DNA from 4 places in the Sinanaerobacter sp. ZZT-01 genome. Region 4 is predicted to be linked to each of the others. Evidence: riboswitches for the same ligand, from Rfam matches in the RefSeq annotation. Region 4 holds a riboswitch; each other region holds the start of a gene.

Region 1 (7,384 bases), 1.5 Mb from region 4:
GAGAAAAGCTCACGGTAAGCAATGCTAGCCTTGCTGTGATCAATTCCTATCATGGTAATCTGCATTTATTTAATCGCCTCTCTAAATTCATGCGTAAAGGTAGGATCATACAGCTTAGACCGTTCATATTTATCACCCAAAAAATTTCCTACCAAAATCAACGCTGTCTTTGTAATATTATTTTCCTTTGCTATTTGCGGCAAGGTATCTACTGTCCCATAAAAAACTTTTTCTTCCGGCCAGGTTGCTTTATAAACAATAGCTGCCGGAGTTTCCTTACTGTACCCGCCGACAAGCAAGCGTTCTCTTAGTGGCTCTAATAATCCTGTGCTTAAGAAAATAGCCATAGTTGCATTGTGTGAAGCTAATTTTGATATTTCTTCTTTTTCCGGAACCGGAGTCCTACCTGCCATACGTGTAATGATTACAGTCTGAGACACATCAGGCAGAGTATATTCTGCCTTTAACGCTGCCGCTGCACCAAAGAAGGAGCTGACACCCGGAGTCACGTCAAATTCAATTTCTTTGGGCTCCAGCAAATCCATCTGCTCTCGAATCGCACCGTAAATGCTTGGGTCTCCCGTATGAAGACGAACCGTTGTCTTCCCTTCGTTTTCCGCCCCCTGCATCACGCTGATTACTTCTTCTAGAGTCATCGATGCGCTGTCGTAAATTTTACAACCATCCTTCGCCAGCTTTAAATGTTCCGGATTTACTAAGGAACCAGCATATATGATTACGTCTGCTTCTTGTAAAAGACGCTGCCCTCTGACTGTAATTAAATCGGCTGCTCCCGGACCTGCTCCAACAAAATGTACCATACTAAAAACCTCCTGTACTTTCTTCTTTGTCTTTTACGACTAATATGGAAAAATAGCTCGCATCTTCATCTATTTCATCAACATTGTTAAAAATCCGTTCTCCCTGCATCCCACAGCGTTCAACCATTTTAACGGTTGGAGATGGTTCCATCTTTAACAGCTCTTCTTTTACCTTTCCAATTGCTTTTCCACTTTTCATTAATACCTTGGTGCCGTTTAACCGCAGTGCCTCTTCAATTCCATCATAAGAAGCAGGTATGATATGGAGAGGCTGCGCCGCTTCTGTCAATCCTTCATTCAATCTTGCAGAGACCGCACAAAAAGAAGGGATGCCTGGTATGATTTCGGCTTCAAATCCTTTTTCCAGCACTCGCTCATGAACATAAATGTACGTCGAATAGATAGAAGGATCTCCTAATGTCAAGAATGCAACATTTTTTCCTTCTTTCAACTTTTCAATGATTTGATCTGCAGCCGCGTCATGACTCTGCCTTAATTTTTCCTGATCCCGAGTCATAGGCATGGAAACCTCCATCCGTACCTTTTGGTCAATTTCCGGCACACTCCCTTTTGCAATGGTATATGCTGCATTGATTTTTTGACCTGATTTCGGAAGGACTATGATGTCACTTTCACGAATCATCCGAACTGATTTTAAGGTCATTAACTCTGGATCTCCCGGCCCTACTCCAAGACCATATAATTTTGCCATATTTTTACCTCCATTTCTAAAGCCTCTCTATAAGCTTTGCTGCGTCTTTTGTTTGTCCCAAATATCCATATTGGTTTGAAAAGGTGACTGCACCAATCTGTATGGATTTGTGAGTGCGTTCTTTGATGTGATAATCCAGCTTTTCCAAAATGGACTCGATTGTCTTTTCTCTTAATTGTACCTCATCAAGCACTGAAATTGCATCATCTGTTGTTAGACAATTCATCAGCCTTTCAATTGTTTTCTGTGATGCTCCCTTTAGTGCTGCATGTGCTGACATTATTTCCAAGCGTGCATCTCCATATTTAGAATGTGTATTGAAAATTCCGCCGGCAACCTTAACAAATTTTCCGATATGCCCGACAAGTAGAAGTCCGTCAAACCCGGATTCTTCTGCATAATCCAGAGCGTCTCCCAAAAAGTTGCTGCATTTTACTGTATAAAGCTCTCCCTGCTTCATGGTATTTTTTAAAAAAGTTTCTCCGTAATTCCCCGGTGTAATCACCAAATACCTTGCTCCGGCTGCTTTTTGCATATTCATTTCTACCTTAATAGTATCAATCAAGGCCTGCTCGCTCATCGGCTCTACGATGCCGCTTGTACCGAGGACGGAAATACCTCCTACGATTCCCAGTCTGGGGTTATAAGTGCGTTTCGCGATTTCAACGCCTTTTGGAATTGAAATCTCAACGGATATACGGCCGCTATATTCAAATTCTTCTACAACCTTTTCGATCTCTTGCTCGATCATGCGTCGGGGTGTCGGATTAATCGCAGGCTGTCCTACTGCACAAGCCAGTCCCGGTTTTGTAACAGTTCCAACTCCCAGACCAGCCATGAGAACAATTCCTTTTTCCTCTTTCGGTTCTAAAGTTACTTTTGCATAAACCAAAACGCCATTCGTTACATCTGGATCATCTCCGCTGTCTTTTTTGACTGCACATACCGCATATACGTCGCCGTTGTCTGTACAGCCACGATTACTTTCCAAAAGCGTGATTTCCAGATATTTGCCCTTTGGCGTAAGAATTTTGGCTGATTTTGGCAATGCTTCTGAAAAAGCAAAAATGACGGCACCCTGTGCTGCTGCCGCTGCACAGGTTCCCGTCGTATAGCCTTCTCTTAATTTCTTATTCTTTTCTCCAACGTTCTTTTTTTGAATATCCATTGGCATTCTCACTTTCCCGAAGATGGGTTGTTCCCTTTTATTCTTCTGTAAGCATATCTGCAACATGTTTAAGGTATAGTCTGCGAATTTCGCTAAATTCTCCAAGCCCTTTTAAAATGCACTCTACTTCATAGCCGCTTTCCTCAAAAAGAGTCTTCCATGCATCCTCTTCCTCTCCTGCCATGTCATTTTGCGCATGATCTCCGGCAACAACCATGAACGGCATCAGAATTACTTTTTTCGGGCGGTAAGTGTCTACCATACTGCTTACTTGTTCAAAATCCGGATAGCCTTCTACCGTTCCTACAAAAACATTTTTGTAACCCATTGCCTTAAAGCGATAATCTAAAGCGGCGTAAACGGCATCTGTATGGTGAGTGGTTCCATGTCCCATCAGTACCAAGGCTTCCTCAGCTTGAAGCTGCGGCAGTTGTGCCATGACTCCTTTTACCACTTCCTCATAGTCCTCAGAGGAACTCAATAAAGGTTCTCCGATTTTTATTGTTTCAAATTGTTCCATATACGGCTTGACTGCATCGACCATCTTGTCATATTCATCTCCGTTGATAATATGCGTCGGCTGTATCAAAACGGTTCGAAATCCATCTTGAACTAAACCTTCCATCGCTTCTGTCACATTATCAATATGCAGTCCATCACGTTTTTCCAATACTCTTAAAATCATTCCACTGGTAAATGCCCGCCGGATTTCCCAATCCGGGTAACTTTCAGCAATCTCTTTTTCAATTGCTCCAATGGTCTTATTTCTGGTTTCTTCATAGCTGGTCCCAAAGCTGACCACAAGCATTGCTTTTTTCTGGTTCATGAAATCCTCCAATTATCTTCTTTGCATAATATATCGTTCCAATTCCTCCGCTTTACGGGGCATTGGCAGTGTTTTATCTAAAATACCAACCTCGCAGAGTCGTTCAAAAATGCGAAGTACAGTAGGTTTTTCAAGGTTTGTTTTCGTTAAAAGTTCTTGATTTAAAAAAACGTCTTCCGGAACACCTTGTCCAACGACCGACCCTTCGTGAAACAAAATAACTCGATCAGCCCAGATCAGTGCACGTTCCACATCATGCGTGGAAAGGATCACCGTAATCCCTTTTTCACTCAATTGATCCACAATCCCGTCAATCAAACGTGCATGCTTTGGATCAAGTGCTGAAGCAGGTTCATCTAAAATCATAACCTCAGGGTCCATGACTAAAATATCGGCAATCGCGACTCGTTTTTTTTGTCCACCGCTTAAAAAATGAGTTGGCTTTTCTTTAAATTCCGTAATATTTAATTCTTTGATTACTTGCTCGACTCTTTCCTTTGCTTCTTCTTCACCGACTCCCAAATTCAAAATACCAAAGGAAATCTCCTGTATTACATTTGCTGAAAACAACTGATTATCTGGGTCCTGAAACACAATTCCCACTTTTTTTCTTACCTCAAGAAGGCCCTTTCGGGAATAATTAATCGGCGTTCCATCTATATAAATAGTCCCTGATTTTGGCTTCATCACACCATTTAAGTGAAGAAAAAAGGTAGACTTCCCAGAACCATTGGCTCCCATAATCGCAATCTTTTCGCCTCGTTTTATCTCTAAATTGATTCCTTTCAGTGCTTCGGTACCATCCTCGTACGTATAGCATACCTTCTCTGCTTTTACAATCGTCTCCTTCATTAAATGCCTCCGTTCCATTTGCAGACAGCTGAAATCATCAATAATGCGATTAAAAATAAAGTGACTCCTGCCTTTTCTTTCATGCCCGAAGAACTGCTTTGCATCAATACCCTGATTTCTCCGTCGTAACAACGAGATTCCATCGCATCATAGAGCAATGAGGATTTATTTAAAGCTCGGACTAAAAGCACAGACAGCATGAGTCCCATAGCTTGAACGGCGGTCTTCGCATCGCGGTTACCCAAACGACAATTTTGAGCGGTTGTGATCGCAACTGCCATATCAAGAAGCACAAAGATATACCGATAAATCAACATCATTAATTCAACAATGATCCAAGGACAGTGCAGGCGCCTCAAAACAGTAAGCAGATCTAAAAGCGGAGTCGTAAGCGTAAGAAAATACAGACAGGAAACAGAAGCCAGGGAAACAAGAATTAATCGAATGGCATAAGTGAAAGATGTGACACTCACAGCCAAATAATGAGTACCTACGGGAATTGATAGCAAGTCCATAGGTGCATCCGTAAAATTTACGGCAATGGCGACTGTACCTAATGCGAGAAAGGCAAAAGGTGCTGTCATAAGTTTCATATAATGGGAAAAAGATGTTCGACTGTAAAACACAGTCAAACATCCCATTAGAATCAATACAATAGCTGATACGACAAAGGAGCGGGCACCCACGCATATGAAAAGTGTTCCGACCGCAAAGGCAGATTTTAAAAATGGACTTTTATATCGTAGTTGGGACGAATACGCTAGTTTGTCGATAATCATCATTGTTTCTTTCCTCCCGGTCCAATCCAGACTTTATTTTTCATCTTTTTTCTTGTATTTTTTTCTAGCTACTAAATATCCAAACCCATAACCAAATACACTGGCACCCAGTCCTGCCTGTAAGCAGAACAAAAGGGATTCGGTTTCACCGCCCGGCGGTTCTAAAATAGGCTCTGCCCATGCGACATAGTTTGGATTAATCGCTGTGATTGCATCTTCTGCAGCACCATCTGCGCCACCGAATTCAGAATCGTGAATGAATAAAAGCGGAATTACCGCAATGACCACTACGAGAAGCAGCAGTACAATTACTATCTTAGCGTTCTTTGTCATCTTTACACCTCCATGTATCCAAGCTCAGTCAACTCAGGCTTAGCATAACTTTCTAATCCCAGCATTACTACAACGGCCACTAATCCCTCAATGAGTGCAAGCGGCACCTGTGTCATTGCAAAGATTCCTAAAAATTCAATTAAAGATGCGCGGAAGCCTCCCACCTCGGATGGATGTGCCATTGCGAGCTGAACAGCAGTCACACAATAAGTAAATAAATCGCCTAAGCAAGCCGCCAAAAATACACCAACTGATTTTGGGAGCTTTACGCTTCTACATAGTTTATAAATTGCATAGGATACGAATGGTCCTGCAATTGCCATGGAAAAAGTATTTGCACCTAAAGTTGTCAGGCCTCCATGCGCAAGTAAAATAGCCTGAAATAATAAAACAATAATTCCGATAATTGCCATAGCAGAAGGCCCGAATAAAATTGCGCCGAGTCCGGTTCCTGTCGGATGAGAACTGCTTCCGGTAACGGATGGAATTTTTAATGCGGATAGTACAAACGCATACGCACCTGCCATCACTAAAATCAGCATGGTCTTTCTATGTTTTGCAAGTGTTTTCTTGATTGAAAAAAAGCCTGCCACTAAAAATGGAATACAAACCGCTCCCCATATAATGCAATAGTTCAATGGCAAATATCCTTCCATAATGTGCATTGCATTGGATATCGTTGCCGTTCCAAACACAAAAGCAAGGATAACCCCTAATGAAAAAATCCGTCTTTCTGTTTTTGTTCTTGTCATAATTTTTCCCTCCAATAAAAAATCGCCACTCTAAAACAAATCAGAATAGCGTAATACTAGGAAACATCATGTATCTCATGTTCCCCTGAATTACACCCTCCTATCGTCCGTAAGAAAATGTAATTACTGATTTTTAATAAAATCAGAACCTATCATCAGGCAGGTCTTCTGGCTTTGGCTTCAGCATTGTATACCATCTTCCCATTTCCACAGTGATGCTGTTGTATACAACTCGACCATTACAGCGGCGTGACCGCGTGGGACTTTCACCCATCTTCCCTATTCTTTCGGCAGGAAAATACCGAACACCTAATAATATCTTAATTGTCATCTCATTATATCATGTGATTTTTTCGTTTTCAAGAAGTTGTCCTTTTTATTTTATATTATTTCAGGCTAGCATTCATGCGCATGCCGATGATGCATGTCAGGCTTATGTTTATGTGTATGCTCCATTGCCTCGTGCATATGATAATGGCTGTGAACAAGCTCACCATCCCCTTCATGAACGTGGTTATGGTGCCCATCGGTATGCGTATGCTTATGCGTATGTCCCATCGTTTGGTGCTTGTGTATATGTGTATGCTTTTCTACTGTCGTTAAATAGGTCCCTACTATCATAAGAAGAACTGCAACCCAAAAACGCTGTGGCAGATGTTCTGAGAAAAAGGCTATGGATAAAGCTACCCCAATAAAAGGCGCGACTGCATAATAGGCACTCGTCCTCGCCGCTCCTAAATATCTCTGCGCTGAAATGTAAAAGAAAATACTCAGGCCATAAGCTACAAAGCCTAACAGCATTGCCGCTATACAGTAATAGACGGATGAAAATCCAGTCAAATAAGGGATACCTTCTCTATTTTCGATAAAGAGAAAGAGCAGCAGAGCGCCAAACCCCGATCCAAAGCCTTTTATAATCACGATCTCGAGCGGGTTTTTTAATGAAAGCATGCGTGTACAGTTATTTTCCATCCCCCAGCAAAGGCAAGCTAGCAATACAAAAATACTTCCTAGTGAAAAAGAAAGTTTTGAAACATCCTCAAATGACAAAAGCATACTTGCCGCAGTAATTACCGCAATCGCTCCCCACATACGCTTTCCAAGCGGCTCCCGAAAAAAAATACCGGCAATTAGTGCAGTC
Region 2 (7,384 bases), 1.4 Mb from region 4:
TTCACACTCTCTTTTAACTTTTATAATTCTGTTATTATTTAAATTTTATACCTGCCGCTTCCTTCTCTCCTTGCTGCCTTAAACTCATTTTAGAATCCTCTGCATCCGACTTCTTTTTTTTCGACCAGTTCCTATCATTACTTTAAGTCATATTTCTTCTTAACTCGTTCCAATTTTTCCCCGATAGGCTTTATCAAAACTACCAAGAAGACCACATTTGATATTGCATAGATTACCATAAACGGTAAGGATGATACAATCGCAACCTGATATCGCAATAGATTAAAATGCCCATCTATCGCAAGTACCGTCCATATATCCATCATTAAAGAAAATGCCGCACCGGCAATGATTCCATAAACAGCAAGTTGACTCTTTTTATTTAGCCATCCATGCTTTGCAAGGATTCCACCCACAAATCCTAAAATACCCCATACAAACATTTGAAAGGGAGTCCAAGGTCCTTGTCCAAAGAGAATATTAGAAACGACTGCCGTCAATGCTCCTGTCAAAAAACCTGCCTGTGGTCCAAAATAGATTGCCGTAATTATGGTAATTGCCGTCACAGGTTTGAAACCGGGAATTGGTGCAAAAATAAAACGCCCAACAACAGAAATCGCCGTCATAACGGCGATCAATATCATTTCTGTCGGTTTTGGATTCCTCTTTTCAAATGAGAGAAAAAAGGGAATACAGGATAAAAATACTATTATAATGGAGATTAAATTATATTTTCTATCATTAAAAAGTTTCACACCGATTGCAATTACAAGCGGAATTGCGATCAAAATAATGAAGTAACTTATAAATTTTCTTAATTTTTCTTCTCTATGCTCCAACTTGATCCCCCCTTTCCTTCAATCCATTTTCCAGGCAAAGAGCAACCACATCTTCACAAGTCACCGCATTTTCAAACATATGCCTGGAAATACGACTTGCTGCGGTTGTATAAAAGGTATTGGTAGAAAAAAAGGCATTTGGCTCATCGACAGAAACAACCTCCCCATCAAAAAACATCGCACATCGGTCTGCACACAGAGCCGCAAATTCCACATCATGCGTCACAATAATTACTGTAATTCCCTCTTGTTTTAAATCACCTAAAATCGTTCGTAAAATTTGCTTTGAATACGCATCGATTCCTTTTGTCGGCTCGTCAAGCAAAAGAATTTTGGGCTTCAATAAAAGCATTTTTGCTAATGCCGCTTTCTGCTGTTCTCCACCGCTTAAATCGTAGGGGTGCTTTTTCATTAAATGAGAAATTCCAAGCTTTTCTGTAATATCCGCTATCAGGGATTCTCCCTCTTCTTTTTTGTAATTCATAGCTTTACATACTTCTCTTAAATCTTCTTCTACTGCCGATTTCACAAAAGCAGACTGTGGATTCTGCGGGAGCAATGCGATGTTATGGCGATATAACTCAATACCCTTATATTGTTTTATATTCTTCCCCTGAATCTCTACCTTACCGCGATAGGCTCGCGCTTGTCCCGAAATAACTTTTAGCGTCGTCGTCTTTCCGGTTCCATTTCCGCCTAAAATGCAAAAGGTTTCTCCGGAATACACCTCCAAATCGACACCTCGCAACACATCCGGCAATTCTCTTTCATAGCGAAACCATGCCTCTTTCAACCTTACGATTGGCGCTTCTGTTCTTTTTTTGCTTACTCCTTCACGCACAAGATAAGTCTTTCTGTTTTTAAAATTCCTAGAAAGAAAATCCCTTCCGTCTCTGACTGTCAATGGACAAGCATCTTCAACATTCAGCTGATTATAAATGCGTACGGCACTCGGAAGACCCATCAGCATCTGGTGTTCGCCGCTGACGTACTTTAACTTTTTCCCTACATTTTCAGGTGTATCACAAGCAAGAACACGGCCCTGTTCCATGACAACAACCTTGTCGGCAATAGGAAAGACCTCTTCCAGACGATGCTCGACTAAAAGAATGGTCAAGCCAAGCTCTTTATTTAACTTTTGCAATGTTGAAATAAATTCAGATGCTCCAATCGGGTCCAATTGGCTGGTTGGTTCATCCAAAATAAGCACTTTCGGATGCATTACCATAATAGATGCTAAATTTAACAGCTGTTTTTGTCCGCCGGATAAATCTGCGGTCTGATTTCGAAACCAAGTCTGAATGCCAAAAAAGCTGGCCATTTCACCGACTCTTCTTCGAATTTCAGGTGTAGAAACTCCCATATTTTCAAGACCAAAAGCCAGTTCATGCCAAACTTTATCCATCACAATCTGACTTTCGGGATTTTGCATAACATAACCAATTTCGCATGCTGCAATTCGATCTTGCAGCTCAGAGAGAAGTCTTCCCATATAGCGAATGGTTCCGGACTGCTCACCCGAAGGAGCAATTTCTCTTTTTAAAAGACGTAGCAATGTTGTTTTTCCGCAGCCGGACTGCCCGCAAATTACAACAAACTCTCCATCTTGTATGGTAAGATCCACTCCCTTTAAAGCCTTTTCCCTTTCATCTGGATATGTAAATTCTAAATTTTTAATATGTAATAATTCCATTTTCTGTTTTCCTCTACTTCAACTACAAAAGGAATGAATAATAAGATCACTAATGCAGCATAAGCGATCACCGATACAGGGCTGATCTGAATAGACGACATTCTGGGATAAAAGGAATAGTCTAATACCCCTAAGCTGCTTCCGATTAATACAATACTGAAAAGGAAAGCAAGAATACTGAGCAGAATTCCATCTTTTAATGTGAAACGGAAGAGGGAGAAGTTTGTCCGCCCAGGCAACCCATACCCTCTGGCACGCATAGATGCCGCCGTATCTACGGCATTCTCCAGTGACCATGTAATCATCGCCGAAAAAATGCGAAAGCCGCTTAAAATACGGTCTGCAACGCCCTTGGTTGCATAGATTCCCATCGTCTTTTGAACGGTGTTGATGTGCTTAATCTGTTTGATAAACAAAGGCACAAATCGAATTGCCATGGAAATAACCAAGCTGAGCTTTGGGATGGCCTTCCCAAACAGATAAATAAATTTATCGGATGTCATAATCAGGTTGTAACAGCGACACCAATACATGACAGAAATAATCATGCCTCCGATCGCTGCTCCATAAAGAATTGCTTCTAGCGTAATCGGCTGATCGTTTAAAAAAAACAATGGAGTCACTCCATTGTGACTAAACAGCGGATTGGTAATTGCTATCAGAAAAAACATCGGAATATAGAAAGTAAAGCTCATAGCAACAGCCTTCCTGTTTTCTAACTGAACAGCAAATCCAAGTGCCCCTAGTAAAGAAACCGCTAGCAAAAGCGGATTCATTGTAAACATGCTGATCCCAATCACACCTATAAAGTATACAAGCAGTACACCGGGATGATACGATGAAAATAGTCTCATTGTCCGTTCCACTCTCCTCCCATCCAAACGCAGCCTACATCTCTGCCTAAATCGCAGGTATAGACCCATTCAATTTTATCTCCGTTCTTTAATTCGTATTTACTGCAGCCATAGTTCGGGAATACACCATTAACTCGATACATCCATCCGCTTAAAGGACCGCATGAAAATTCATATAAATAATGAATGCCTTGAATGTATACACTTCCATAGCTGTTCAAATTTGCCCCTTGGTATTCCATTTGAATTTTATTATAACGAACAGCACGGTCAATAATATCAAATGCGGTATCTCCTTCACGAAGTACATACGTTGTTTCCGGTAAAATAACACCATCTTGTGGGACAAATTCATCAGACTGCAGTTCTGGCACAAGATTATTCCAATTATCCCGTATCGTCTCACAGCGAATGCTGATGGTCACTGTTTTTGAATCAGCTGTGATATCATCAATATGCGTCAAATAGTACTCATCCACGGTCTGAAATTTGGTTCCTGATAGAATAAGAGCAATGGCAAGAATGATGAAGCCCAATGCTAACAAGTCTTTTTTCATGCGCCTTTCCCTTCTTGTTTTTCTTTCTCTTCATATTCCTTTTCAAGTGCTAACATAGCATTTGCCTTGTGATTCTTTCTCTTTTTTATATGCTTTATAATCCACACCGCACTGATTATTGAAAGAAGCCCCAATATAGCTGTAATAAGGACAGCCCGAAGTAAATTGTCGACCTGCGTTTTCGTTTTTACAACATCATCCCAACGTAAAATCTTCTTTTGGTCGTACGTACTCAGATTCTCATATCGATTTACGATACTATGGACAGTTCCCCAGTCTGCTAAGGATATTTTCTCAAATGGATAAAGGTTCTTCTTAACATCTTTATTTATGCTGTCAATCTCCTTCTGAATCGCCAAAATTTCCTTTTTTATACTTGTGAGCTTATCCTTGTATTCTTTTTTCTTATCAAAATCCTCCGACTTCTCAAGCTTATCAAGCAGCTTGATGACATCCACATACTGCTCTGTCGTCAGCTCCTTCGGCAATGCGTCCACTTTTCGCTTATCTGCATCACTGAAATACAGTAAAACACTTTCCTGTTCTTCTTTTTCTGTTTCTTCCGCTTCCTCTGTTTCAGGCTCTGCAGGTTCTTTTTTTACTTCAATACCGCCCTTTGCCGCCGCATCGGAAAGTTTATAGTAATTATATACATAACACTGTTCACTCTCTGGTATCGCTTCGTATTTTTTTACGAGCTCATTGATTTTTGCTTTCGTTGGAGAACTCTCTAAAGCGTTGATTTCTTTTTCTAATGTACGGATTTGATTTTTCAGGCTTGCGCTTTGTTCTGACCGAAAATCATATAGTGTGCGCATTCCTTTTGCCTGCCGCCAAACAGCAGTCAGTGTATATAAGGTTTGTTCGCTGGCCATTGTATTTGATTCTGTCGGCAGGGAGGTCGGATTATCTGCATCATAAGTATAGGAATGTACAAACCCGCCATCCGCCATCCGATAAAGCATAATTCCATCAAGAAGGGTGTTTCCGTTTTTAATAAAGCGACTGTCCGTTTGAACGTTAATTCCAAGAGAGCATAATGCCACCGCTACCTGTGTGGTGCTTTCCACATTTTTCGTACCCCAGCTATCATAATCTCCTGTTGCAAGCTGCATCTTTGAAAGACAGCTGACTGCTTCATCCACAACTTGGCGTACCTTTTTCGTCACGGATTTTCCAGATGCCTTATTGCTATATGTATATGCCTTCTCCCTGTTATAATACGGTGCCAGAGACTGTAGTGCCATCGCCGTGATATCCGGATCAGAAGCATTTCCATATAAAGTAAATCCGCCGTCTGAAAGCTGACGGCTTAAAATTTCCTTAATCATAGAGTCTCTGCTGTCACGTGCACCCGCGGGCACAGAATAACGCTTTGAATCCAGTGCTATCAAACCCCATATCCATCCATTGATTCCTTGCTTTCCTAAGGAGGTGGTTTTCCCCCGGTTATACGTTCCGTCAGCAATGAGGTTAATTACATTTCCGTTTGTATCAGTGCCTGCTTTTGTTGGATCTCCGCCAGATGCCAAGATTGCAAGGGAAATTCGATGCCATTCCGTAGCTTTCGCTGCACTCAATTTCGCAGAGGTCTTATAACGATCCTGCACCTTTTCTTTGATAACCGCCAAATATCCTGCATAGTCATCTTTATATCCAAATCTTCCCATTCCGACCTGATACCAATCTCCCGGCGTCGTCCCTGCCAATTCGAGGTATGCATCATTCATGAGATAGCCATCCAGTGTAGAACCGTTATCTAATTTTTTCCAATCTATAATGCCTTGTATGATTTCTTCCAGCTCCGCTGTACTATACGCTTTATGCCCAGCAGCATGCACCCATAGAGGCATCGCCGCAGCCACCATGACCATGCACAGCAGCACAGCCATGATCTGCCTTCCTAGTCCTTTCAATTGATCACCCATTTCTATTAAGCGTATAAAAATTAAAGTTTAATGCTTTTACGTATATCTTCTACCCGTATAGGTTTTCCATCGTGAATAATTACACGTAATTCACCATATTTGATTTCACGAATTAAAGCTAAGAGATTTGCTTCTTCTTTTCTTGTTACACTCAAGTCAACTAAAGGTTGTTCCATCTTTTTTTCTCCTCCTTTTATGTCCATAAAAATATTTTTTACTGCAAAGTTTATTAAACTGTGTATCAATCTTTGGATAATAATTCCTATGATTGAAGCGAATCCGTTTTTTTGATAGTTCCTACAGAATAAAAAAAAACTGTGACATTTCTGCCACAGCCGTATTTCTGCTTAATTTGCGCACTGAAAAAACAGAGCAACCTTTTTTATTTTACTCTTTTTTCCTCCAAAAACCCGTGGAATGCACTTCTATTTTATGTAGGTCTTCTGGCTTACGCTTCTGGAGAAATTAATTCTCCTGCATCTTCACTTCCCTTCCCGGTTTTCCAGTGGTCAATTCAAATGATTTAAAGTAAAGATTCTGCGATTACAGCGGCGGGACCGCGCAGGAATGTAACCTGCTTCCCTCTTAGCTGTCTACGTAATTTTTTATACTACATAAACAGACATAAAATTAATATTAAATTTTACTCTATTCTATCAATCACCTATTTTTTTGTCAAGAAGGATATATTTTTATAATGCATGATCCACTTCAGTCTGCGAAGCATCGAGCTTGGTTAAAATCGTTTTTACTTTCTCTGATACGTTTACATACCCTTTTTCTGCGACCTTTCTCAGAAGTTCTGTTTTATCGGCCACAGTATAAAAATTACTTCCATAAGTACCCATCGCATCGGCTCCTCCAATATCTCTTCCGTAGCCCCAAACTGTGAATTGTACTCGAACCACATCACCGTCTTGCAGATAGGTATCGGCAAATCCTACGTTTGGAAACACATTATTTACTGAATACATCCAGCCTGACATGCTCGTATAGTCAAACTCCCCTAAAGAATCTGCATCTGCTCTTGGTTCCATTTCGGCCTTATCCTTTTCCAGCACTTTCTTTAAGCAGCTTGGGATGTTCGATAAATCCATCGGAGCCTTCCCTTCTATTCCTTTCATATGTGATAAGTAAAACGAGCTGTCTGCGGTTCCCGTATGTTCATACTGCAATCCATTCTCATCCAAAATTCGCAAAAGAGCTTTTGCTGCATTTTCTCCTTCAAAAATTTCCACTTCAGTCGGTGTGACCAAATATCCGGAACCCAGAGTAAGCATTTCTACGGTAAATACTGCATGCCCGACGGATTCTCCCTCTTTCACTGTCTTGTGGTAGAGCGTATATGTTTGTTTTGTTGTCTGATCATCTGAAGCGGCACTGACAACAACTATGTTTTCTCCTTCTTTTAGTTTTAGCGTAAAGCTTGTTTTGGTCTGATCATCCCAATTTACAGAAGCAGCTTCTCCATTTAAGGTTACTTTACTGTCAATCTTTTTACCGTCTTTACTTC
Region 3 (7,384 bases), 1.4 Mb from region 4:
CTATTAGCTTTGACAAAGGAGCAGCACGGGTATGCGATCATGCAGAACATTACAAAGCTTACAGAGGGACGGGTCGAGGTCGGTGCAGGAACTTTGTATGCATTGCTGTCTCGTTTTGAAAAAGAAGGAATTGTGATACAGACTCGGGAGATAGAGCGTAAAAAGCTGTACTGTTTGAGCGAATTAGGAGAGAAACTTTTAACTCGTGAGTATGCAAGGCTCAATCAAATGGTAAAGGATGGCGACTTATTTTTTAATCAAGACGGCACCTTGCCCCCAATTGACCGGGGTGGGATTGAAGAGGAGGAAGAAGTCTTATCCGCAATAGAAAATGAATCGAAAGATGAACCCGAAGTGCCTTTAGGGGAGAATGTGAAAAAACCGAAAATTGTGTCAAAACCAAAAGGCTTGCGTCATGCATTTGAAAAAGGTTTGTTAACAACATAGAAGGGGTAATGGTAGATATGTTACAAAATAGTAGAAGAAAGGAAAAATACTGCTGGCATTTTTGGCCGTTTTTCAAACATGGGTATCAATATATTCCAGAATATTTAAAAGAAAAAGAAAAAAGAGGATTTCGTTTTTCTTCTTTAGGGTGTTTCTCTGTTTTTGCAAAATATCAGAAAGTAGAGCCTCAAGAAGTGAGGTATGATATAGATGTTTTCCGCCCAAAGGCTTATATAGACATACAGCCTTATCTCGATTTATGTGAAGATTCGGGGTGGGAACTTCGATGGCAGTGGGATGAATATAAAATTTTTCGGGCGATAGACGGGAAGAATCCTACCGTGTTGCAATCCGATTTACAAACAAGACAAGAACAAGAAGCAGGTATCATAAAACGTAACTTTTTCAGTAGATTATTTTTTTGTATATGGTTTACTTTTCTGTTTTACATCCTTCAAAGTAAGTGGAGCTGGAGTCAATTCTATTTGGATTCTTATGGGGATCAATGGATAGTAGGTGTTGCTTTTATAATTTTTATCGCGGGCTTTTTTGCTTTATTTTTTCAAATGTGTATCGCATATCGTTTCTATTGTAATAAAAAAAATCAGAAAGAATTTGAAGCGGGAGATTCCTTGAAACGCATAAAAAGATGGATGGGCATTGTTAAAAATATGTACTCCTTATTTGCATTTCTTGCTGTGATTATAAGCGTTTTTTTGCTTGTATGGGACTTGGACTGGTCGATTTTCGCAGGAGGGATAATCGGAGGGGCAATCGGCGCTACACTTCGAGTTGCATCGATTCGATCTAATTGGCCGTCAGATGTAAAAATGAAAGGGACTCATTCCTCGACATACTATTTTAAAATCGGAATTCTGTTTCTTACTTTTTTTTCTATTTTATCTTTTGCTGCTTGGGAAAATAAAGAAATTTTAGAAAAAAGTAATTTTTGTGTAAAGGAAATTACAAAATCCGAAGACTATTATACACCTTGGCTTGGCGGAAGCTGCTTGATTGAAGTCAGACAAGAGAAGATGATAAATAAGATATGGGTGAGCCTTGATGAAGAAATCCGCGGATCAAAGTATTTTCAAGTCGTAGAGTCAAATGGAAAAAGAGAAATTTTGATGGAGCGCGAGATCTTAAAAGAAAAAGAAAGAGAGCAGTACGGGGACTACGATATGGGATTTTTGTATCCGCAGAAGGGTAGAGTCTTGCTTCGAAAAGGGAAAACGATTTATATTACAGATAAAAAATAATGAAAAAATCCTCAAACCTGGTGTTTGAGGATTTTTCATAGTGTGAATCTATGTTAAAAGAAGGAAAGTGTGCCATTTAATATAGACTGTCAATCGAAATCAAATCATATTCCGGTCCATATTCTACAATTAAGGAGTCTGCAGCTTCTGCAATCATTGCTTGCAGACTTACTTCATTTTTTATAGCCTCGTCCTGATTCAGCTGTTGGCGAGTTTCATAATCTGCGGATTTATCACCGGGGAAATAATATTGATACAGCTTCTCGTAATAGAAAGTTGTCTCCCATATCTTCTGATAAATAGCATTCGTCATATAGCTTGCCTGTAATGCTTGCTTATAAGCAGAAGCGCTGCCCAAGGAATGAACCTGATTCTTTATATCAGTATTGATTTTTTCCTTTTCCTGTTGGGAGAGAGCTAGCTTATTTTTTTTTGCAAGTTTTTCAATGGCATAGACTTCTCTTAGAGCTGTCAATGTATCGGATTTTAATCGGCGTTGTGAGCTGCCGTCCGTATCATTGATAAAACAAGATTCGTCTGTATCTTCCATTGTTTTTTTCATATTGAGAAAGTGGTAACGATATTCTTCTAAGGATACCTCTTTTTCATCGATTTTCATAACATAGTTTACGGAAATGTTTTTTTCTCCAATTTTTAAATAGGCAGGTTCCATTTCATATTGGTTTTTCTGATTTTCCTTGCATGCAACTGTTCCAAGAAAGCAAATAATACCCAATAGTGAAAAAAGGGCAAGCCATTTTAATGGCAGATACCTTCGGATTTTCATTGGTTGGATTCTCCTTTATTTAAAAACTGCTTCAGCAATTTTATCTTATGGTTCATTTTAATAAAACGACCTTTACCATGTATCTTTCATTGTAAAGGTCGTTCATGTCGTTCATATGAAGATAAAATGATGATTTACTGAAAGCTAATAAACGGTTTATTCCTCTGGCGTATTTGTTGATGCGGGAGAAACAAAGGTCCAAGTCAAAATATCACCTTCATTTAAAATCGTATTTTTTGCATCTAGTTCAGGCGACTGGTCGTTTATCTTAAAACTCCAGCCAGTTGGATTTTCTGGAAGTTCGTTTGCTGCATCTTCATTCTGATCTGTAGATTTGACAGAAATTCCGTTTATGCTTTTGATTATCCCGGATTTATGCTCAATAGGAGTTTCTGTAATTTTTCCGTATAATACGATCGCATCCAAAACGGTAGAATCCTCTTCAATGGTGAATGGACCATGGACATCCTGTTCTTCACTGTCTTCAGGATAATCAATTGTTAAAGTGATGGAAGGACCTGATAGATGGTCAATTCTATAAGTTTCAGCATCGGAAGCAAGCAGCAGATAAGTATTCATGTCATTTACGATATCACATAAAGCAATCGTTGCCTGCCTCGTAGCCAGATTATCAAATTTCTGATCCCCATCTTTTTTCATACGAAAACTACCATCTTCATTTTGGAACGCAAGTAATGCTTCAAATGGTGTCAAACCTTTATCGGTAGCAGGAAGAGACTGATCAAACGCGGTAAGTCCCCAAATTGCAGATGAGATTGTACTTGGGTTTTCCGTTCCGCCGTTTTCAAATCCACCGGTTTCCAGCTGCTTGTCTTTAAAGAACCGAATGATTTTTTTCATAGCGGGATCTTTTTTGTGCTTTTGAAAATACGGAGCAAGTGCAATGCAAGAAATGCCGGTTAAGTCCACATTGCCCTCGGCAAGCTGCTGACCATAAGCGAAGCCTCCGTCTTCTGCCTGATAAGAAAGGAGGTATGCAACTGCATGATCGTAGTCATAGCCATCTTTACTGATTGCTACGTTTAAAGCGATCATAGCCCATACATGCTGATTGATATAAGTTGCATCGAATGAACCCGTTTCTAAATTCTGTGTTTCAGATAATTTTTTTGCAAAACTGATAGGGTCACCCTCTCCTTTGATGGTATCACTCAAAATTGCACCGATGTAGGAGGAAGCATACTCATTAGTTTTCGGCGTTTTAGGAAGGGTTAAAAAGCTCCACCCAATCCCGATTCCATCTGCTTGGTTTGCTGCACAAAGCGCAACGAGTTCTTCCCAATTGTTTAAATTATTTTCTGTTTTATAATAATTAACGGCATTTTCCAAAGCGATGAGAGCTTCGGATTGCTGCTCTGTTTTCTCAAAGCTGCATCCGCTGAGATTGCCCATTAATAGACAGAGTACCAGGCAAATTGAGAACCCTTTTTTCCAATTTTTTTTACTTTTCATTGCGTTCCTCCTATGAATGCTGCGTAATTTTATATTGTATTATAAACATTTTCATCGTCTGCATGAAATGCTTTTTCCTTATATTAAAACTAACATATTTTAGGAAGGTTTGCAATAAGGACGAGCCGTTATAGAAGAATCAAATATCGACTGAAATTTAGAAAAAAACTATAGGATTGACAATAGGATTGACAATTATATTTTTCAAAAATATAATGAATGCAAGTGTGAGGAGGGGAGAAAATGGAACAGATATTATACATACCCAGTTATAATGAGACTTTGGGAGAATATGAAAATCCGCAGGATTTAAAGGATTTTTATGAAAGATACGGATGCAGAGGATTAGAAATTATTTGCTGTGGGAATGACGATAGAAAGATTATATCGCCCGATATGGTGAAGGGACTCCATATGCCGTTTTATCCTTTTTGGATTGACTTTTGGAACGAAAATGAAGAAGCCTTGTATCAAGAATTTGGAGAACGCAGTGTATGGGAAGGCTTTTATGGTGGAAAACACCCCCAAGTACTTTTAGAAAATTTTCAAAAAGATTTGGAATATGCGAAAAAAATGGATGCAGAATACGTCGTTTTTCATATTTCTGATGTGACAATTGAAGGTGTATTTACGCATAAGCATATGCACACTGATGAAGAAGTCATTGATGCTTCAGCAGATCTGATTAACCAGCTGCTGGACCATAGAGAGTATACCTTTACTTTTCTTATGGAAAATTTATGGTGGCCTGGACTTACGATGACAAACCCAAAGATGACAGCACGTCTTTTGGAGAAGGTTCATTATGAGAAGAAAGGTATCATGCTGGACACCGGGCATTTGATGTGCAGCAATCTCGAATTGGAGACAGAGAAGGAAGCATGGGAATATGTTGAAAAGATGATAGAACTGCACGGTGACCTGCGTCAATACGTTAAAGGCGTTCATTTACATCAGTCGGTAACGGGAACTTTTACGAAAAAAGCGTTGAAACAGCCTCCGATTTTAGAAAAGGATTATTATAAGAGATTTCAGCAAGTTTATGAGCTTTTAGGAAACGTTGATACTCACCAGCCGACAGAATGCAAAAAAGCAAAAGAGTTTCTCGATCGATTAAACCCTTTATATGTCGTTCATGAGTTAATCGCTTCCAATAGAGAGCAAAGAGAAGATGCTTTAAAGAAGCAAAGTAAATTATTTCGATAAAAGACTTGACGGTGACCATGTTTACTGTTAAGATGAGAGTAACTTCATAAAAGACTTTTATGTAAGGGAAACAGGTTTGAATCCTGTGTGGTCCCGCCGCTGTATTCGTGGAGTCTTTGTTTGAGAACCGTGAGGTTCGCCACTGGGAAACCGGGAAGGAAAACAAAGACGTAAGAGTTTCTCTACAAACGTAAACCAGAAGACCTGCATAAAAGAATGCTGTACCAACGGGAGATTTTGGGCATATAGCGAAAGATTGATACACAGAAAATACGGGCTGTGGCATTTTTGCCACGGTTGTTTTTGTTTTTGTCCAAAGTTATGATAGAACCGTTTGTCTCTATGAAGTTTGATAACTGCCTTTTCATCCGCAGGAGTGTTAAGGGTATAGAACTTGCGGCTATATCCGAGATTCTCCTGCTCCTTTTCTTTTAGAACATTTTCTAAGAAACAGGAAAAAATACAATCTTAAAAAGAGTGAGATTAGATAAAGAATCAATTTACATAAAAAATGTCTTGTGCCTGCTTATTAAATCAATATAGGCAGCTAAGAGGAAAACAGGTTGAAATCCTGTGCGGACCCGCCACTGTAATCGCAGCGTTTTGCTTCAAATTCTATTGGATCAATTGAAAACAGCAATGCAATAGAAAGAATATTGAGCGGAACGGCTTAAAAGCGTAAGCCAGAGAGCCACATAAGACAAGAGTACATTCCACGGGTAATTGGAGAAAATAAGAGTAAAAAAGTAGAAATTTACTCTATTTTTCAATGTAGCAACTTCACAGAAATACGGCTGTGGCAGAAATGCCACGGCTTTTTTATTTGCAATAAGTCAGAGAGAAGTAATGGGATCATTATAGAAATTCAAAAGAGCAAACCGTTAAGAAGGAGATCAAAAAATGAAATTCAATTTAAGTGAAGCATTGCATATAATTGGACAAGTTATGATGAAGCCATGCCTCATCATTTTGTTGCTGCTCATGGTGATTGCAATCTGGCAGTTAGGGGACATGCTGGTCGAACTGCTTGTGGAAAGACGAAAACTGAAAAAGAATCATATACCTCAGCTGTTAGAGAAAATACATGAAGGGAATGAAAACCTAGATACAGTGATCGAAGAAAGCGGATTGACTTCTCGTCAGAAGAATTTACTGTGTACATTGCTCCATGCTAAACACCTTCCAAAAGTGTCATTGATTGCATTAGCGCAAAGACTTTTGGCGACGGAAGAGGAGCAGTATGAAAAAACGACTGCCATCACTGACTTAATAATAAGACTGGGGCCTATGTTCGGACTGCTTGGAACATTAATTCCTCTAGGCCCCGGGATTGTCGCTCTGGGAAATGGAGACACAGCAGCACTTTCAAAATCTTTAGGGGTTGCGTTCGATACAACTATAGCCGGAATGATCGCAGCAGGAATTGCTTGTGTTATCTCTAATTTACGTAAGCGTTGGTATAATAGCGATATGGTCACTTTAGAATCGGTGATGGAGTGTGTTTTAGAGGAGGTCACTGTAGATGATTAGTAATGGTGGGCGTTTAGGAAGACGGCGGAGAAGCCTAATGAATGAGCCAGAGCTGAACCCGTTAGAAACCTTGTCAAATCTAGTGGATGTCATGCTTGTTTTCGCCTGCGGATTGATGATCGCAATTATCCTCTATTGGAATGTAGATATTAGTAAGGTAGTGGATATTATTACTGAAGACGAGTTAGTGCAAGTAGAACATTTGAACGATGCGGCAAAGGATGGAAGTATGGCGGAGGATTTTGATTCAAAGGGAATTGTTTATGAAGATCCAGAAACCGGAAGAATGTATATCGTTAAACAGTAAAGATATAAAAGAAGGGAGAAAAAGAATATGAAAAAGAAATTAAGATTTACAAAGGTATGCAGTATTGTGTTAGTATTATGCTTCATTTTCAGCGTGATGTCAGTCAGCGCATCATCAGAGGCCTTCAATGACATTCAAACACATTGGGCAAAGGGTGCGATTGAACGCTTCAGCGAAAACGGAACGGTGAGTGGCTATGCGGGTGCATTTAAGCCAAGCGATCCGATTAAGCGTGGAGACATGGCTGTTATTTTAAACAAGATAGTGGAATTTAATGAAAAAGCAGAAAATACTTTCACAGACTTAAAAGAATCTTCTTACTATGCAGAGGCAATATTAAAGTTAAAAAGCGCAGGTGTGATGAGTGGAGCGGGG
Region 4 (7,384 bases):
TGGCTATTATGGGGCTGGATATTATTATATGATAATGCCTACTTTACGTTTAAATGTTGATGGTTCTTATTCGCCAACTTCAGTACCATCGGTATCAATATAGATTTGTGAAAACAAGCTGGAAAGTTAGAAAAAAAGTCCGAGAAGACAGAATAAGAAACGTTGTGTTTGATAATATAAATAAAGGTATAAAACAGAAGAATATGCCTGTGTAGGAGAATGGAGGAGGTTATAAATGCAGAAAACAGTTTACACAATATTTAGCGCTATTTTATATATAGCATCATGGGTACTTATTGGATATGTTGTTTTGATATCACCTAAATTAGTTACAAAGGATTACATAATAGAAAACATTACTATTATGAAAATGAGTGCAATAATTTTATTATTTATTACGATTGCCTCGAGTACGTTATTATCGATTATGAAAGATTTAAAAATCAGGAAATTCATCACACGGTTTACTTTTATTAGCCTAGCATTTACATACAATTGAATTCTTAGATGGTAAAATGAAAAACTATCAGATTGAGATTTCCTTTAATGCGTCTGGAAATATGAAAGTAGAGCTTGAACCAAACACATGAAAATCATTCACTCCACAGCAATGGAAATCTCAGTAATAAACTCATGCTCATCATCTGTAATAAATTTATTAATCAGCTGTCGTTCATACAGATAGCCAAGGATGGTCATAGAATGTTCCGAAGCATATTCTAAAAGTTTTTCTCTTGTATCAGCAAGCGTATCGTATGAGCCTTTATGGAAGGTAGACAAATATTCTCCGGCGGGGCGTATAATGAGGTTTGGAGAATCAATTGGTTTATCCAGCTCCAAAAAAAGCTCTCTATTTTTAAATTCACCGGAAGGTTTCAAAGAAACAATCCATCCATACTGCCATTTTCTCGAAGCTGGATCATCGGTAAACGGATGCATCAATTTTGAAAAAGTGAGCGAAAAATCATTTGTTACATCTGAATCATCAATCGTTAGAGCATAGAGATAAATTTCTTCAAAATAGCAATATTTATATGGTTTTTCTTCATTGTAAGAAAAGCCATATTTTATTTGATTCAGAATTTGATCGAATGTATTTTGTGCAGATTGAAGTTTTTTTATCTGCGTATCTAAAGTCTGTATTTGTGAACTTAGTAACTGAAACGTCTGCTCAGTCGAATGTTTGTTTAAATAGGATTTGATTTGCTGCAATTCAATACCGCTGGTTTTTAAAGCGAGAATCAGATATAAATAAGAAAATTGTTCAATAGAATAATAGCGGTATAAATTTTTTTCATTAATATGATCGGGCTTTATTAAGCCGATTTTATCGTAATAGAGCAGTGTTTGCTTTGGAATGCTGAATATTTCACAAATTTGTCCGGTAGAAAAATAAATACTCATGAGAAATCCTTTCAAAAAAGCCTTGACTATATAGCAACTATATAGTTTATAATGAAAATTGTCAAATAAATAAGAATTATAAGAGTTATAAGAGAGAATCAAAGCATTCTCACAGGGAATCAGGATAAGCCTGAACAGTCTCGCTGCCGTGGAAACGAGTGACATGCGATTTAGCCACTGAAGAAATTTGGGAAGGCCGCATGGAGCGTTGGAGTTTAAGTCGGAATACCTGCTTATAATAATAGGTTTTTTACGAGAGATGGAAAGCCTTCTGCTTTAATGCGTAAATTTAGACATCTCTCGATTAAGGTGTCTTTTTTTTATTTTACGGAAATTACTTGATGGGACATTCCCTTATTTGTAGCTATTAGAGGGTGTATTATGAGAAAGCGGATCAGAAACTACTGGGAAAACGAAGCCTATTTTTATTGTGGAACACTGCCTGAAGATAAAGCTTATGAAAAAATAATAAGCCAATTGGTACAAGTGATTTTAAGTGAGTACAATTCCTTTGACTGCCAATTAGATATTTTAGAGCTGGGAAGCGGAACCGGCTTTTTATTACAGGGTTTATCAAAAACAAATCATAATGTTCTGGGCGTGGATATCTCGAAAAACATGGTGGACATATCTAAAAATCGCGTTCAAAAATCAGGAGGAACAGCAAGAATTATTCAAATGGATGCAGAATCTTTATTGTTTGAAGACAATTCGTTTGATATTTTAATTGGTGATAACTTGTTATGGACCTTGGAGTTTCCGGAAAAATCTTATGCGGAATGGTATCGGGTTCTAAAGCCTAGCGGAAAAATTTTTATCATTGATGCGAATTGGAATCTATGGAGATTTGATCCAAAATTGAAAAAAGAATATCAGGAATATCAGAACTATTTGATAAAAAAATACAATAGAGGAACGCATCTATACTGCAATACGGGAGAAGGCGAAAAAATAGATCAGGATCTTTTTTTAAGTAATAAAAAAAGACCGGAATGGGATATTAACGTCATGAAAAAAATCGGATATAGAAATATTAAAACCTATTTAGATGTTTCTGATTTGGTTTGGGATGATTTAACGCTAGAGTTTAATAAAAAAACACTGCCATTTATGGTTTGTGGAGAAAAATAAAAATAAGGAGAACAGCAATGGATATCAACCAAAGAATTAAAAATTACTGGGAAGGCGAAGCAAGTGTTTACAGCAGTGGAATTGAAGATGAATTAAAAGGATTCCAGAGGGAGGAATGGAAAAAACTTATTTTAGAAAATAAACCATCTTATGCAGAAGAAACTTCTGTTCTTGATATTTTAGATATTGGAACCGGACCGGGTTTCTTCCCTATTGTATTGACGGAAGCAGGCCATCGTGTGACTGGTATTGACATTACGGAAAATATGATTGCATATGCCGATAAAAACCTGAAAAAAGAAGGATTTTGTGCACGTTTAATTACAATGGACAGCCAGGAATTAGAATTTCAAGATAATACATTTGATATGGCCGTTTGCCGAAACCTTACATGGACAATCGATGATCCTGTAAAAGCATATAAAGAGTGGTATCGTGTTTTAAAACCCGGCGGGAAGCTATTAATCTTTGATGCATGCTGGTATCTGCATTTATTTGATGAAGAGCTGCGAAAAAAGTATGAAGAAAATGAAAGACGTATTAAAGAAAAATACCTGAGAGGAGTTCATCAACATAGAGATCCGGAAGAAGGGGATGCGCTGGGCAGAAGCTTGTTTATGAGTGATAAAAAAAGACCGCAATGGGATTTGCAGGCTTTAGTTGAAACTGGCTTTTCTAAAGTCTTTTCAACCATTGATGTTTCAGAACGCGTATGGGATGAGATTGGAAAAGAGTTAAATGGAGTCACACCTCAATTCATGGTAGGCGGAGAAAAATAAAATTATGGGTTCATATATGAGATTGCTTTTCTTTTTAAAAGATTTAAAAAAAGAAGTAACTATAAAAATATTAATCGGATTAGGCATTATTGCAATGAGTTTTTTGCAAGCTTTTATGATAGCGAGAGGGATTACCTCCGCCTTTAACGAAGATTCGATGAAAACGGTCATGCTTTATCTCTCAGTATGCCTTGTTGCCATTTTAATCCGTGCATTCCTATTGCGTTATCAGGAGGGATACGCAAAGCAAATGGCAGCGAAAGTAAAGACGAAGATTCGAAATATGATCCTGGATAAAATCATTGACTTGGGCCCGGGGTATTTGAATGAGGTTAAGAGTGGCAATATACAGTCGCTTTTAACGGATGGAGTTGAAGCATTTGAGGTTTTTTTGGTCTCTTATATACCGCAGATTGCAATCGTCTTTCTATCTGTTTTGGCATCGGTGGTATATCTATCCATATTAGATGTCTATGTGGGACTGCTTGTGATCCTGATGACCATTTTATCGATTGTTGTGCCGCATTTTTTTATGCCTGCGGTATCCAAGTTGATGATTACATATTGGAGAAAGTATGCAGATTTAAATGCAGCGTATGTCGATTCCATGCAGGGAATGGAGACGTTAAAAGCATTTCATGCAAGTAAGCGTATCGGAAAGCAGATGGCGAAAGATGCTAAGGACTTTTCGGAAGAATCTATAAAAAACACAGGAATGTCTTTGGCAGATTCAGCGGCAATCATTCTTTTTATAAGCATAGGCACCTCTATGTCAGTTGCATTGTCGGTATATCATACGGCAGTGGGAGAAATATCCTATGCCAGCCTTCTGATTATTTTATTTCTGATAGGAGAATGCATGAAACCGCTAGCAGACTTAAATACATATTGGCATGGCAGTTATTTGGGTTTTTCGGTTGCAGAGCAGCTATATGAATTGATGGATCAAAGTACAGCATTGACAGAAGAGTCAGGTGATATCACAGAAGGAATTAATGAAAAACCTATGATTCAAATTCATGATCTGGATTTCAGGTACAAAAAAGATTTAAAGCTTGTACTAAATAAGGTTCATATAAAGATTGACGGAGGAAAGACAGTGGCAATTGTCGGTAAATCTGGATCTGGTAAATCTACTTTGGTGAATTTACTTTTAAGATTTTATGACCTCTCAGAAGGAACGATTTTGATTAATGGGAAAAACATCAAAGAGTATTCTTTAGAATATTTAAGAGAGAAAATTGCAGTAGTATTTCAAGATACCTATTTGTTTTATGGAACAGTTGCTGAAAACTTAAAGATGTCAAATGAGAAGGCTTCAATGGATGAAGTTATAAATGCAGCAAAGGCTGCAAATGCACATGAATTCATTATGGATCTTCCGAATGGCTATGATACGATTGTTGGAGAACGGGGGGCTACGCTCTCCGGAGGAGAACGGCAAAGAATTTCCATTGCAAGAGCAATTTTAAAGAATGCACCAATTCTTATTTTAGATGAAGCCACTTCCAGTGTAGACATTAAAAACGAGGAACTCATTCAAAGTGCACTGGAGAATTTAACGAAGAATCGGACGACAATTATCATTGCACATAGGTTTTCAACCATCGAGCATGCAGATGAGATTGTGGTTATGGAACAAGGAAAAGTTGTTGAATCTGGAACGCACTTCGAACTCATTCAGAACAACGGTACTTATAAGCAGCTGGTACAGGCGCAGGAAGCGGGGTGAGGATGAATGCAGACAGATCACAAAGAGCAATATCGTTTAAAGAATGTATTTTATTTATCGAAGCATTTAAAACCATATGCTGCTCGTATGCTCGGAGCGATTGTAACAGGGATTCTTAATCATATTTTTACAATTGGAATTTCATGTACCTGTGCATATATGGTTGGATTGGTGCTTGAAAATAAGCTGGATGGACGAATGAACCTTCTCATTGCCATTCTTCTCGGATTGGTTTTAGGCAAGGTGGCGGCTTATTTTGGCGAAATGTGGCTTGCACACGATGTGGCATTTAAAGTGCTTTCTGATTTTCGTATTAAACTTTACGATGCCATTGAAAAGGTGTCTCCGGCATTGCTTTTAAACAAAAGACTTGGACAGATTGCTTCGATATTAATGAGCGACGTAGAGTTATTAGAATGGTTTTTTGCACATTCCTTTGGCAGTATTGTAGTTGCCTTCGTTGTGCCTGCAATCTTGTTGATTTTTCTAGGGAGCTTTCATATAATGCTTCCCCTGATCATGCTTTTATTTATAGGGGTTCTCATATGGGTACCGCTTTCAATGAAAGAAAAAGCAGATCAAAAAGGACAAGAAGTAAGAGCAGAGCTTGGAGAGGCAAATGCTGTAATTGTTGAAGGGGTTCAGGGAATTAAAGAGCTTCTTACATTGAACTATGTGGATAGATACAAGAAGAAAAATATGAAATATATGCATAAGATGTATACAAGCCAGTTGGAATATGGAAAGCGGCTTGGAACGGAAGGCGCACTGCTTCAAGTAGTTGTTGGTATTGCGATGATTTGTGTTACCGCATATTCTGCCCTTCTTGTATTCGATGGGAATTTAGTATTTGAATGGTTTACGGTAGTCGTTATGCTGTCAGGAATTGCATTCAATCCGATCATTGAGATCTGTAATACCGCAAGAAATTTTGGACTGATTTTTGCAGCGGCAAATCGTGTATTTTTAATTTTAAATACAGAACCTGTAGTTGAGGATTGCGGTAAGGAGACAGATATATCTCAATTGAATAAAGAGATTTTATTTTCTGATGTAAGCTTTCGTTACAAAAAAACACTGCCACTGGCCGTGGAGAATATTTCGTTTTCAGTAAATCCAGGAGAAACAGTTGCTTTAGTAGGGGCTTCCGGAGCAGGAAAATCTACCTGTATTCGTTTGCTTCTCAGGCAGTGGGACATAGAAAGCGGAAGCATTAAAATAGGCGGACTGGATATTAGGAACATGGCTTTAGGTAACCTGCAGGATCTCATTTCAGTTGTTTTTCAAGATGTGTATTTATTTCATAAAAGCATAAGAGAAAATATACGATTAGGAAAACCAGACGCATCGGATGAAGAAGTAGAAAAAGCAGCAAAAGCGGCATTGGCGCATTCCTTTATCATAGAAATGAAAAACGGATATGATACATTAGCCGGTGAAAAAGGTGCTCAGTTGTCCGGAGGACAAAGACAAAGAATTGCGATAGCCAGAGCAATCTTAAAAGGTTCGTCTATTCTAATTATGGATGAAGCTGTTTCTAATTTGGATACAGAAAATGAAAGGCTGATTGAAGAAGCAATTAAGGAAAACTGTAAAGACTACACCAAATTAATTGTAGCGCACCGTCTCTCCACGATCCTGTCTGCGGACAAGCTTATTGTATTCGAAAAAGGGAGAATTGCTCAGGTTGGAAACCATGAAAAGCTCATAAGAGAAGAAGGTGTATACCGGAACCTTGTAAAAGCACAATTCGAATAAAATTATTTTAGAAAAATATATTTGAAAGTTTTCAGGGAGAGGTAATTTCATGTATCAATTTATATTAAAAAGAATCTTATTTTTAGTGCCAGTCTTATTCATTGTATCGGTGCTGACTTTTTCTCTGAGCTTTTTAGGCGCTGGAGATGCAGCTAGAATTTTAGCAGAAAAAGAATACGTGCGGCCAACGATAGCGAATATCGAGCTTACTCGAGTAAAATATGGGCTGGATAAACCTGCGGTCGAGCAATATTTTCATTGGCTAAAAAAAGTATGTACGGGTGACTTTGGGAATTCGTATAAAACGAACAAACCTGTTTTAAAAGAATTTGTTCATTACTTTCCCAATACTTTAAAATTGTCATTCGAGGCACTGCTTATTGTGATTGTAATCGCGATTCCTTTCGGAATGCTCTCAGCATTAAAACCGGGTGGCGTGATTGACACGGTAGGTAAAATCATTACTTTTTTTTCTGTCTCGATGCCATCTTTTTGGGTGGGCCTTATGCTCTTATATATACTGGGAGCAAAATTAAAAGTCATTCAAATTTTAGGCGGTGACGGAATGTTTATTGCAGCA

The links. Region 4 has a riboswitch for cobalamin ahead of U5921_RS13420 (class I SAM-dependent methyltransferase). Riboswitches for the same ligand answer to the same signal wherever they lie in the genome.
Region 1: it holds a riboswitch for cobalamin, as region 4 does, so the genes downstream of both, U5921_RS06075 (energy-coupling factor ABC transporter permease) here and U5921_RS13420 (class I SAM-dependent methyltransferase) in region 4, are expected to answer to the same signal.
Region 2: it holds a riboswitch for cobalamin, as region 4 does, so the genes downstream of both, U5921_RS06800 (DUF2292 domain-containing protein) here and U5921_RS13420 (class I SAM-dependent methyltransferase) in region 4, are expected to answer to the same signal.
Region 3: it holds a riboswitch for cobalamin, as region 4 does, so the genes downstream of both, U5921_RS06785 (MotA/TolQ/ExbB proton channel family protein) here and U5921_RS13420 (class I SAM-dependent methyltransferase) in region 4, are expected to answer to the same signal.

The regions. Positions count from the first base shown of each region.
Region 1 is NZ_CP141728.1:1,238,075-1,245,458, forward strand. It holds gene hemA (glutamyl-tRNA reductase) at 1-65, opposite strand, end outside; gene cobM (precorrin-4 C(11)-methyltransferase) at 66-821, opposite strand; gene cobI (precorrin-2 C(20)-methyltransferase) at 823-1,533, opposite strand; gene cbiD (cobalt-precorrin-5B (C(1))-methyltransferase CbiD) at 1,550-2,707, opposite strand; gene U5921_RS06055 (sirohydrochlorin cobaltochelatase) at 2,739-3,527, opposite strand; gene U5921_RS06060 (energy-coupling factor ABC transporter ATP-binding protein) at 3,540-4,379, opposite strand; gene cbiQ (cobalt ECF transporter T component CbiQ) at 4,379-5,161, opposite strand; gene U5921_RS06070 (energy-coupling factor ABC transporter substrate-binding protein) at 5,192-5,491, opposite strand; gene U5921_RS06075 (energy-coupling factor ABC transporter permease) at 5,494-6,243, opposite strand; cobalamin riboswitch at 6,384-6,571, opposite strand; gene U5921_RS06080 (DMT family transporter) at 6,640-7,384, opposite strand, start outside.
Region 2 is NZ_CP141728.1:1,397,158-1,404,541, reverse strand. It holds gene U5921_RS06825 (ECF transporter S component) at 138-839, opposite strand; gene U5921_RS06820 (ABC transporter ATP-binding protein) at 829-2,532, opposite strand; gene U5921_RS06815 (energy-coupling factor transporter transmembrane component T) at 2,505-3,386, opposite strand; gene U5921_RS06810 (DUF4430 domain-containing protein) at 3,383-3,943, opposite strand; gene U5921_RS06805 (prenyltransferase/squalene oxidase repeat-containing protein) at 3,940-5,835, opposite strand; gene U5921_RS06800 (DUF2292 domain-containing protein) at 5,892-6,047, opposite strand; cobalamin riboswitch at 6,287-6,514, opposite strand; gene U5921_RS06795 (S-layer homology domain-containing protein) at 6,564-7,384, opposite strand, start outside.
Region 3 is NZ_CP141728.1:1,389,401-1,396,784, forward strand. It holds gene U5921_RS06760 (PadR family transcriptional regulator) at 1-447, shown strand, start outside; gene U5921_RS06765 (DUF2812 domain-containing protein) at 465-1,706, shown strand; gene U5921_RS06770 (SurA N-terminal domain-containing protein) at 1,783-2,493, opposite strand; gene U5921_RS06775 (DUF4430 domain-containing protein) at 2,650-3,966, opposite strand; gene U5921_RS06780 (TIM barrel protein) at 4,210-5,172, shown strand; cobalamin riboswitch at 5,215-5,399, shown strand; cobalamin riboswitch at 5,673-5,887, shown strand; gene U5921_RS06785 (MotA/TolQ/ExbB proton channel family protein) at 6,073-6,702, shown strand; gene U5921_RS06790 (DUF2149 domain-containing protein) at 6,695-7,009, shown strand; gene U5921_RS06795 (S-layer homology domain-containing protein) at 7,037-7,384, shown strand, end outside.
Region 4 is NZ_CP141728.1:2,764,711-2,772,094, forward strand. It holds gene U5921_RS13405 (hypothetical protein) at 1-103, shown strand, start outside; gene U5921_RS13410 (hypothetical protein) at 236-499, shown strand; gene U5921_RS13415 (MerR family transcriptional regulator) at 598-1,404, opposite strand; cobalamin riboswitch at 1,477-1,656, shown strand; gene U5921_RS13420 (class I SAM-dependent methyltransferase) at 1,786-2,535, shown strand; gene U5921_RS13425 (class I SAM-dependent methyltransferase) at 2,553-3,314, shown strand; gene U5921_RS13430 (ABC transporter ATP-binding protein) at 3,319-5,046, shown strand; gene U5921_RS13435 (ABC transporter ATP-binding protein) at 5,053-6,804, shown strand; gene U5921_RS13440 (ABC transporter permease) at 6,854-7,384, shown strand, end outside.